3 regions of the Pseudonocardia sp. NPDC046786 genome follow, and region 1 is predicted to be linked to each of the others. Evidence: predicted binding sites of a transcription regulator. Region 1 holds the regulator's gene; each other region holds the start of a gene.
What was found. The regulator LexA, encoded in region 1, represses DNA repair genes until DNA is damaged. The targets are predictions, from matches to a motif close to CGAACACGTGTTCG.
Positions count from the first base shown of each region.

Region 1 (3,274 bases):
CCGACGCGGTGTTCGTCTCCGCGCACCGCGGCGACGGCATCGACCTGCTCCGGCACCGGATCGCCGGCTTGCTGCCCCGCCCGGAGTACGACGTCGACCTACTGCTGCCCTACACCGAGGGTGCGCTGGTCGCCCGCCTGCACGACGAGGGCGAGGTCCTCGCCGAGGAGCACACCCCCGAGGGCACCCGGGTCCGGGCCAGGGTCGGGCCGGAGCTGGGCACCGCGGTCCTGCCGTTCGCGGTGGCGGGCGGCCCGGCCGGTACCGACAGCGGGTCCGATCCCGACCTGCCGGCGACGGCGGCGGGGCGCTGACCCGGGCGGTCCGGGCCGGATCGAGGGGCGGGCCGGGCGGTCGCGTCCGGGCGACACGGCGGCGGGCCGCCCTGGGACCGCTGCGGCGGGCCGCCCTGGGACCGCTGTGGTGGGCCGCCGTGGGTCTGCTCCTCGTGACCCTCGGGCCGGCCTGCGCAGTGGCGGCCGCCGGGTCGCCTGCCGTCGGGACGGCCGGCGCGCCCGGAATGCCTGGGGCGCCGCCGCCGGCCGCGCGCCCGGTCGTCCCGCCGCCTGACGCTGACCCGTCGTCCGTGGACGAGCCGCGCCCGGTCTGCACGATCGAGGATCCGCGACTGGCCGAGATCTCCGGGCTCGTCACCGACGGCGCACCGGGGGAACCGCCGCAGCACTATCACACGATCGTCGACGGCGGCGGCACCGCCGAGGTGTTCACCCTCGATCCGGTGGGTTGCACGGTGACGGCGCAACGGGACGCCCCGGTGCGGGTCACCGACGTCGAGGATCTCGGCCGCACACCGGACGGCGGGCTCTGGCTCGCCGACATCGGTGACAACACGGCGCGCCGCGAGTCGGTGCGCCTGGTCGTGCTGCCGGTCGACGGACCGCCCCGCAGCTACGACCTCGTCTACCCGGACGGTCCGCGGGACGCCGAGGCGGTGCTCGTCGCCGACGACGGGACCCCGCTGATCGTGGACAAGACAACCGGGGCGGCAGGGCTGTACCGGCCCGCGGAGCCGCTCACCGAGGATTCGGTGGTGGCGCTGGAACGGGTGGCCGACGTCGTCCTGCCGTACTCGGCGACCACCGGCGGCCCGCTGGGCGCGGTCGGCACGCGGACGATCACCGGCGGCGCCGTCGGACCGATGGCGGCGGACGGCGGGCGGGCCGCGGCCCTGCGCACCTACACCGACGCCTGGCTGTTCCCGCTGCCCGACGGCCCGGTGACCGGGGACGTCCTGGTCGGGGCGCTGGGCGGGGCCCCGCTGCAGGTGCCGCTGCCCGGTGAGCCACAGGGCGAAGCGGTGGCCCTGGACGGCCGCGGGACGCTGCACTCCGCCACCGAGGCGCGGGGCCTGTCCCCGGCCGCGATCCGGTCGGTTGCCGGTGCGGTCGCCGCCGCGACGGCACCGGCCGCACCGGTCGCGGCCCAGCCGGCGGAGGCGCCCGACGTCCCGTCCTTCCCGCCGTGGCTGCCCGCCGCGGCCGGGATGGCGGTCGTCGTCGCGGTGCTGCTCGCCGGAGTCGGGGCGATGGCGCTGCACGGCCGCCGCAGGCGGTGACCGTGCCCCGGCCCGGGGCCGGCACCGTGGCCCGGCCCGGGATCGGCACCGCGCCCCCGCCGGGGGGCGGCACCGTGCCCCGGCCCGGGGGTCGGCTCAGAGCCGGCGCAGCACCGCGACGACCCGGCCCAGGATCGATGCCTCGTCGCCCGGGATCGGCTCGTAGGCGTCGTTGGCCGGCATCAGCCAGATGTGACCGTCCCGGCGCCGGAACGTCTTGACGGTGGCCTCGCCGTCGATCATCGCCGCGACCACCTCGCCCTGTTCCGCGACCGGCTGCTGCCGGACGACGACCCAGTCCCCGTCGGTGATCGCCGCGTCCACCATGGAGTCACCCTTGACGTTCAGCAGGAACAGGGTGCCCTCGCCGACGATCTCGCGGGGGAGCGGGAACACGTCCTGCACGGCCTGCTCGGCCAGGATCGGCCCACCGGCGGCGATGTCGCCGAGCAGCGGCACGAACGCGGGTGCCGGCCGCTCCGAGCGCCCTGCCTCGGTGTCGGCGTCGGTCCCGTCCCCCGCGGCGGTCTGGTCGGGGCTGCGCACGTCGACCGCACGGGTCCGGTTCGGGTCCCGGCGCAGGAAACCCTTGCGCTCCAGGGTCCGCAGCTGGTGGTGCACCGACGACGTGGAGGTCAGCCCCACCGCGTCGCCGATCTCCCGCACGCTCGGCGGGTAGCCGTAGCGGTCGACCCAGTCCCGGATCACCGCCAGGACCTTCCGCTGCCGCGGGGTCAGGCCGCGCGTGTCGGCCGGGGGCTCGGGGAACTCCCGGACGTCGGCGGAACCCCGCCCGGGGGACGCACCGCCTCCGGACTCGTCCGCTGCCATCGCATTCGCCTCCTCGAGGATGTACCGACACGGACACTAGCCGTCTTCGGCCGGTCCGCCAAACATGCGTTCGAAGTTCGTCACCCGCGTGTCGTGGATTTCGTCGGGCACCGGTGGTACAACATCGCACAGGCGTTCGATCGAACATCGATTCGAGCGTCGGGGTGCCCGGGGCGGGCGTCCCGTGCGGGCAGGGAGGCGAGCGGCATGGGTGTGGTGACCGAGGTCCGGCCGTGGGAGGTCGGGCGGCAGGCGCGATCCGTGCCGCCGGCGAGCCCGGGGCGAGCCGAGCTGCCGAGGCGGCCGATACAGCCGACGCGGTCGGCGCGACGGGCGCGGCCGGTGCGGTCGGCGTGGCCGGCGCGAGCGGGGTGGCCGGTCGCCCGGGCGCGGGGTGTGGCGGCACCCGGTGGCGTGCTGCGGCGGGCCGTCCAGGGCCTGGGGATCGGGCTCGGCTCGGCGGTGGCGGTGATCGGGCTGGGTCTGCTCGCGGAGGTCTCGGCAGCGGCGGTGGCGCCGGTGGCGACGCCGCCGTCGGTGGTCGTCCAGAGCGTGCTGCCGGCCGGCCACTGAGCCCGGCCGGAGCGGGCTGAGCGGCGACGATCCGATTCCTGTCGGTGTCCGGTGCTACACAGCTCGCACGCCCGTTCGACCGGCCCCGGGGAAGGGCCGGGCGGGATGGGCAGGACGCGTGGCCGGGTGTGGCCGGCGTCGACGGTGACCGTTCCGCCGCAGCAGGCGGGTGGTCCTCGAGGAGCAGGAGGAGCCATGCGAGAGCTCGACGTGCGTGAGGTGGCACCGCGGCCACGGACCGGTCGGCCGGGCCGGGCGGCGGCCGCGGGTGCGCCGCAGTGGTCCGGCGCTGCC
Region 1 covers NZ_JBEYYF010000004.1:277,359-280,632, forward strand. The annotation lists gene hflX (GTPase HflX) at 1-314, shown strand, start outside; gene ABZ881_RS07010 (hypothetical protein) at 587-1,576, shown strand; gene lexA (transcriptional repressor LexA) at 1,673-2,407, opposite strand; gene ABZ881_RS07020 (hypothetical protein) at 2,804-2,980, shown strand.

Region 2 (3,274 bases), on a different contig from region 1:
GTCGTTCGGTGCACGGGGCCGGGCCGCTGCCGTCGGTGCTGCTGGGGGTGTCCCTGCTGGTGCTGCTGGCCGGAGCGGTCATGGTGGCGGTGCCGGTGGTGATCGCCGGGATCGTGCTCGCCGCGCTGTCGCTGGGCGTCGCGGCCACCGTGCCGCAGCGGCGCCGATCCGGGGGCTGAGCGGGCCGCGGGCCACGCTCACCATGCCGCTCACCGTGCCGCTCACCGTGCCGCGGCCACCGCCGCGCTGCCGCCACGTCCCGCGCCGCGGTCACCGGGCCGCACGCCACGTCGTACCGCCGCCCGCGCGCCGGTGCTGGCGCTGCCGGGCGCTCAGCCGTGCGCGAGATCGGAGAACCGGCTGTAGTGCAGCTGGTGCGCCACGGTGATCGTCGTCGTCGGGCCGTTACGGTGCTTGGCCAGGATCAGGTCCGCCTCGCCGGCCCGCGGGTCGTCCTGCTCGAAGGCGTCCGGGCGGTGCAGCAGCACCACCATGTCGGCATCCTGCTCGATGGATCCGGACTCACGCAGGTCGGACAGCATCGGCCGCTTGTCGGTCCGCTGCTCGGGACCACGGTTCAGCTGGCTCATCGCGACCACCGGCACCTCGAGCTCCTTGGCGAGCAGCTTGATCTGCCGGGAGAACTCCGAGACCTCCTGCTGGCGGGACTCGACCTTGCGGCCCGAGGTCATCAGCTGCAGGTAGTCCAGGATGATCAGCTTCAGGTCGTTGCGCTGCTTCATCCGGCGCGCCTTGGCCCGGATCTCCATCAGCGTCAGGTTCGGCGAGTCGTCGATGTAGAGCGGCGCCTCGGAGATCTCCGACATCCGCCGCGCCATCCGCGTCCAGTCCTCGTCGGACATCCGGCCGGCCCGCATGTCGGCCAGCCGGATCCGTGCCTCCGCCGAGAGCAGTCGCATGACGATCTCGGACTTGCTCATCTCCAGTGAGAAGAACGCGCTGGTCATGCCGTTCTTGATGGAGCAGGAGCGGGCGAAGTCCAACCCCAGGGTGCTCTTCCCGAGCCCGGGCCGGGCCGCGACGACGACCATCTGCCCGGGGTGCAGACCGTTGGTGACGGCGTCGAGATCGGCGAACCCGGTGGGGACGCCGGAGGACATGCCGCCGCGGGAGGCGATCGCGTCGATCTCGTCCATCGTCGGCTGAAGGAGCTCCTCCAGCACCGTGTAGTCCTCGGTGGTGGTGCGCTCGGTGACCTCGTAGACCGCGGCCTGCGCCCGGTCGACAACCTCGTCGACCTCGCCGCCCTCGGCTCCGTGGTAGCCGAGCTGCACGATCCGGGTGCCGGCCTCGACCAGCCGGCGCAGGATCGCCTTCTCCCCGACGATCTCCGCGTAGTACGCCGCGTTCGCCGCGGTCGGCACCGTCGCGATGAGGGTGTGCAGGTACGGCGCACCGCCCAGGCGCACCAGCTCACCGCGGCGCTGCAGCTCGGCCGACACGGTCACCGCGTCGGCCGGCTCACCGCGGCCGTAGAGGTCCAGGATCGTCTCGTAGACCGTCTGGTGCGCGGGACGGTAGAAGTCCTCCGGGCGGAGCACCTCGACGACGTCGGCGATCGCGTCCTTGCTCAGGAGCATGCCGCCCAGTACCGACTGCTCCGCGGTGAGATCCTGCGGCGGCTGACGATCGAAGGTGCCGCTACCGCCGCTGCCGGAGCCGCCCGCCTGGTCCTCGTCGCGAACGGCTCGAGGCCGGCCGGTGGGACGATCGTCCGTCAGAGCCATACGCAGCGTCACCCCCGGTGGACAGCATAGCGAACACACGTTCGAAGCGCGAGAGCCGTCCTCGGCGTACTCGCGTGGGTCTCCCGTGATGGTCCGGCCCGGGCGCCCGCCACCGGGCCGCCTGTCGTGCGGGCGGGTGCGGGACGTACTGCCGAGCCGGTCGGACCGAGGCTAGGTCGGCGCGCACCCCCGGCACCAACCGGCCTGGTGATCAACCTGGGGACGGCCTGTGCACGACCGCCGCCCATCCCGGGACCGTGCTGTGGACAACCTGGGGACAGCGCATCGATTTCCGCCATAGGCGCTGGTCAATGGCATGGGGACAGTTGTGGACAACATCGCTCTGGCGTGTCGTCGCAGGGCCGCTTCCGGCGTGTCGGAGTGCGCCGGACACCGTTCACCGCCCGGCGCGTCCACAGCCCCGCCCGACGAGCCGATCGTCACCGCGCGGCGTGTCGTCTGTGTGACAGCGGATCCGGTCCGTCCTCACCCGACCGGGCGGTCCCGTCCACTCGCGACTCCGGAGCGCGTCCGCGGACCGGTCGCCGACCCATCGCGGGCCGGTCCGTGCATACGACAGAGCGGTGCCCGGAGCACTCGGCTCCGGACACCGCTCTGACTACTCTCAGTGGTCGATCGACCACCGCACCGCTCAGCTCGCGACGACCGCGATCGGCAGCTCGGTGGTGACCTCCGGGTGCAGGCGCACCTGCACCTGGTGCTTGCCCAGGGTCTTGATGTGACCCGGGACGTCGACGATCCGCTTGTCCAGCGTCGGACCGCCGGACGCCTTGACCGCCTCGACGACGGCGGTCGGGGTGACCGAGCCGAACAGCCTGCCGTTGTCGCCGGCCTTGGCCGGGACGGTCACGTTCAGGTTGCGCAGCTGCGAGTCGACCTGCTGGGCGTGCCCGAGGTCCCGGATCTCGCGGGTCTTCTGGGCCCGGCGGATCTGCTCGACCTGCTTCTCGGCACCGCGGGTGGCGACGACCGCGAGCTTGCGCGGCAGCAGGTAGTTGCGGCCGTAGCCGTCCTTGACCTCGACGATGTCGCCGGGCGCGCCCAGGTTCGGGACGTCGGCGTTGAGGATGAGCTTCATCTGCGTTCTCCTCGTCAGCGCGCGGTCGAGGTGTAGGGCAGGAGGGCGACCTCGCGGGAGTTCTTGACCGCGACGGCGACGTCCCGCTGGTGCTGACGGCAGTTGCCGGTCACCCGACGGGCACGGATCTTGCCCCGGTCCGAGATGAACTTCCGCAGCAGACCGGTGTCCTTGTAGTCGATCTGCTGGGCCTTGTCCTTGCAGAACGCGCAAACCTTCTTCTTCGGCTTGCGCACGATGGCCTTGGCCATGGTGGTGCTCCTGGTGGGTCTACCGCCCGTGACGGGCGGTGGGTACGTGGATCAGAAAGGGGGCTCGTCGTCGGACGCCGCGCCGCTCCCGGCGGGCGGGGCCGAACCCCAGGGGTCGTCATAGCCGCCGCTGGAGTTGCCTCCGCCGGAGCCACCGCCCTGCTGGCCGCCACCGC
Region 2 covers NZ_JBEYYF010000016.1:30,495-33,768, reverse strand. The annotation lists gene ABZ881_RS19760 (DUF3040 domain-containing protein) at 1-179, shown strand, start outside; gene dnaB (replicative DNA helicase) at 333-1,748, opposite strand; gene rplI (50S ribosomal protein L9) at 2,401-2,847, opposite strand; gene rpsR (30S ribosomal protein S18) at 2,862-3,098, opposite strand; gene ABZ881_RS19740 (single-stranded DNA-binding protein) at 3,150-3,274, opposite strand, start outside.
Region 2: dnaB (replicative DNA helicase) is a predicted target of LexA. The motif match lies at 1,779-1,792, and genes of this name have one in related genera.

Region 3 (3,274 bases), on a different contig from region 1:
GCAGCGCGACCGACACCCCCACCCCGACGCGGACGTCGGTGTTCGCGGCGGCCAGGTCCGGCAGGTCGCGGGTCAGCACGGTGCCCTTGGTGAGGACGGAGAACGGCGTCCCGGACCGGGCGAGCGCGCCGATCACCCCCGGCATCAGCCGGTAGCGGCCCTCGGCCCGCTGGTACGGGTCGGTGTTGGTGCCCATCGCGACGTGCTCGCGCCGCCAGCCCGGGCGGGCGAGCTCCCGTTCCAGGACCCGGGCGACGTTGACCTTGACCACGATCTGCGAGTCGAAGTCCGTGCCCGCATCCAGGTCCAGGTAGGTGTGCGTGTTCCGGGCGAAGCAGTTGTGGCTGACCACGCCTGCGGCGACGAAGTCGCCGGTGCCGGTCGTGATGTCGAACATCGGCACGATGTCGCCGATGTCCTGCACGTCGACCACCCGGGGCGCGCCGTCCCGCGGTTCCTCGACGAGCGCCCCCGCCACGTCCCGGACCCGGGCGAGGGCCGGATCGGCCACCGCGACGAGACGCAGCTGCTCCGCGGCCCCGCCGAGCACCCGCAGCGACCGTCCGCCCGGCCGGCCGGACGGCTCGGAGGCGACCCGGAACCCGAGCCTGCGCAACGCGTCCACGGTCGCCCGGGTCAGCTGCTCGTCGCCCGGGGTGATCCGCAGGACACCCGCGGACACCTCGCCGCTCGCGTCGAGCACTCCCCCGAGGAAGCCGGCGGACCAGCCCGGCCCCGGCCGCTCCGGCCACACCGTCGCCGAGGGTGCGGCGCGGTGCGGCGCCCGGGCGTCGGAGGCGTGCCCCGCCGCTGCCGCCTGCCGCACGCCCGCCGGACCGGCGCCCGCCGGGACGCGGGCCACGCCGGCCGCGCCGGGACGGTTCGCCGCGCCCGGGCCGGTGGCATCCGCGCCGCCCGGGCCGCCCCGGCCGCCCGAGGTGAGCAGGTGGTGCGCACGGGCCAGCGCCTCCAGCTCGACCCAGTCGGACGGGAACGGCTCCGCGGACCGCCTGCTGCGGACCGCGTCGGCCCGGACCAGCCCGCACAGGTACCCCTCGGCCCAGCCGGCCGGGTGGCCCTCCGCGGGCATCGCCGCCGCACCGGGCCCGACCAGCGCCGATCCGGCGGTCAGGTGCGGCCGGTCCGCCGACGAGCGGCAGCGCCCCGGCCGGACGTGCGCCCAGCCCTCCCGGGTCAGGAACCGGTGCTCGGCCGACGTCACGAGGACCGTCCCGTCGTCCAGGGACACCCGCTGTGCGCGGCGCCGGGTCGACCAGTGGGCCAGCACCGGGGTGCGCACGAACCGGCGCCTGCCGTGCCCGTCGGTCACGGTGCCGATCACCTCGTCGCCGGGGCGGAGATCGGCGATCGGCCGGGACCGGCCACCGGCGGTCAGCACCGGGGTGTCCCCCCGCAGGCAGTACGTGCAGGCGTGGGCGCATCCCCGGTACGGGTTCACCGTCCACCCGAAGGGCACCGGCGACGACGGCCCCACCCGGTTCAGCGCCGAACGCGCCTCCACCTCGTGGAACACCGCGCCGGCGAACTCGGGGGTCCGCACCGAGCGCAGCAACCCGGCCATGCCCGGCAGCACCGCATCCGCCCCGACCCCGTCGGTCCCCACCTGCTGTCCGCTCCACCGCACGAGCATAAGTCGAACACAAGTTCGAACGATGGGCAACCGGTCGTCGCCCGGCGGTGCCCTCCGGGCGAGCACCGCTCCGGCGCCGGGTGATCACTTGCGAGGATGCCGGGGTGCACCCCGACGATCCCGACCGGTCCGCCGGTGACGTGCGTCCGGACCGGGAACCCGGCGGGCGTCGGCGGGCGGACGGGACGGGCAGGCACCAGCGGCCGGAGTCGCCGCCGCGGTCCGCCGGCGCACCGGACGAGCCGCCCCCGGCCGGGGGCCGTCCGGCCGGCCGGACGCCCGTACCGCGCTCCGGCGGCACCGGTGGGGGTACCGGCGCCCGGCCGTACGACGCGGACGGCCCGCAGCGCGGCGCCCGTCGTGGCGCACCGGGCCCGTACGAGCGCGACCCGGCGCCGGGCGGGCCCCGGCCGTGGGCGGCCGGACCCGGTGCCACGGCGGGCCGTCCGCCGGGCACCGCGCCGCAGCCCCGCCGCAGCGGTCCGGCCGGGCACGGGCGCGCGGACCGCGATGCGGGGGCCCGTCGCCGGGGCGGCCGGGACGACACCGGCGGGACGTACGGCCACGGCGCTCACGACGAGGAGACGCCCACGTACCGCCGCAGCCGGGCGGAGACCGGCGAGTACCCGGCCGCGGCGCCGGAGGCCACCGGGGCACGGATCCGCGACGCCGCGCACGGTCCCCCGGCGGACCGGACCCGCGGCACCGGCCTGCCGGACGGCGGCGGGCGTCGCGTCCGCGGGTCGGCATCGGCTGCAGAGGACGCCGGTCCCGACGACGACCCCGGGATCGCCGGGACCGGCCCGGTCACCGCGGGATCCGCCGCTGCCGCCGGGCACCGGTCGGCCCCTCCGACCGGCCACGGCCACGGCCACGGGCACGGCCACGGCAGCCCCAGCCCGGCCGGACGGCGGGTGCGGAACCTGCTGGTCGCCCTGCTTGTCCCGTGCGCGCTCGCCACGCTGGCCGGTGTCGCGCTGCTGTGGCCCGGAGACGTCCCGACGCCGGAGTTCCCGCCGACCGAGCAGGTGCGCGGGGACGTCACGGCGGTCGCCGTCGCGGACTGCTCCCCCGGCTCCGCGGACGGCGCCTGCACCGGCGTCACGATCGCGATGACCGACGGCCCCCGGGCCGGACGCGACCTGGTGCAGCTGGTGCCGAACGAGCCGTCCAGCCCGCGGTTCGCCGTCGGCGACCCGGTGACCCTCGCCTGGTCCGGCGGCGATCCCGACTCCGCCGGGTCGTACCAGCTCAACGACTTCCAGCGGACGCCCGCGCTGATCTGGCTGGCGGCCGCGTTCGCGCTGGCCGTCGTGCTGCTCGGGCGGCTGCGCGGGTTCGCCGCACTGATCAGCCTGGGGCTGACGTTCGGCATCCTGCTGTGGTTCGTGCTGCCCGCGATCCTGTCCGGCGGTTCACCGCTCGCAGTGGCGGTGACCGGGGCGTGCCTGATCATGTTCGTGGTGCTGTACCTGACCCACGGGTTCAGCGCCCGGACGTCGTGTGCGGTGCTCGGCACGCTGGTGTCGCTGGCGCTGATCGGGGTGATCGGCTACGGCTTCACCGCCGCCGCGCGGCTGACCGGGCTGGACGACACCACAGCCAACCTGATCGGCACCCTCG
Region 3 covers NZ_JBEYYF010000012.1:33,993-37,266, reverse strand. The annotation lists gene ABZ881_RS16485 (intein-containing Rv2578c family radical SAM protein) at 1-1,651, opposite strand, end outside; gene ABZ881_RS16480 (YibE/F family protein) at 1,756-3,274, shown strand, end outside.
Region 3: ABZ881_RS16485 (intein-containing Rv2578c family radical SAM protein) is a predicted target of LexA. The motif match lies at 1,656-1,669, and genes of this name have one in related genera.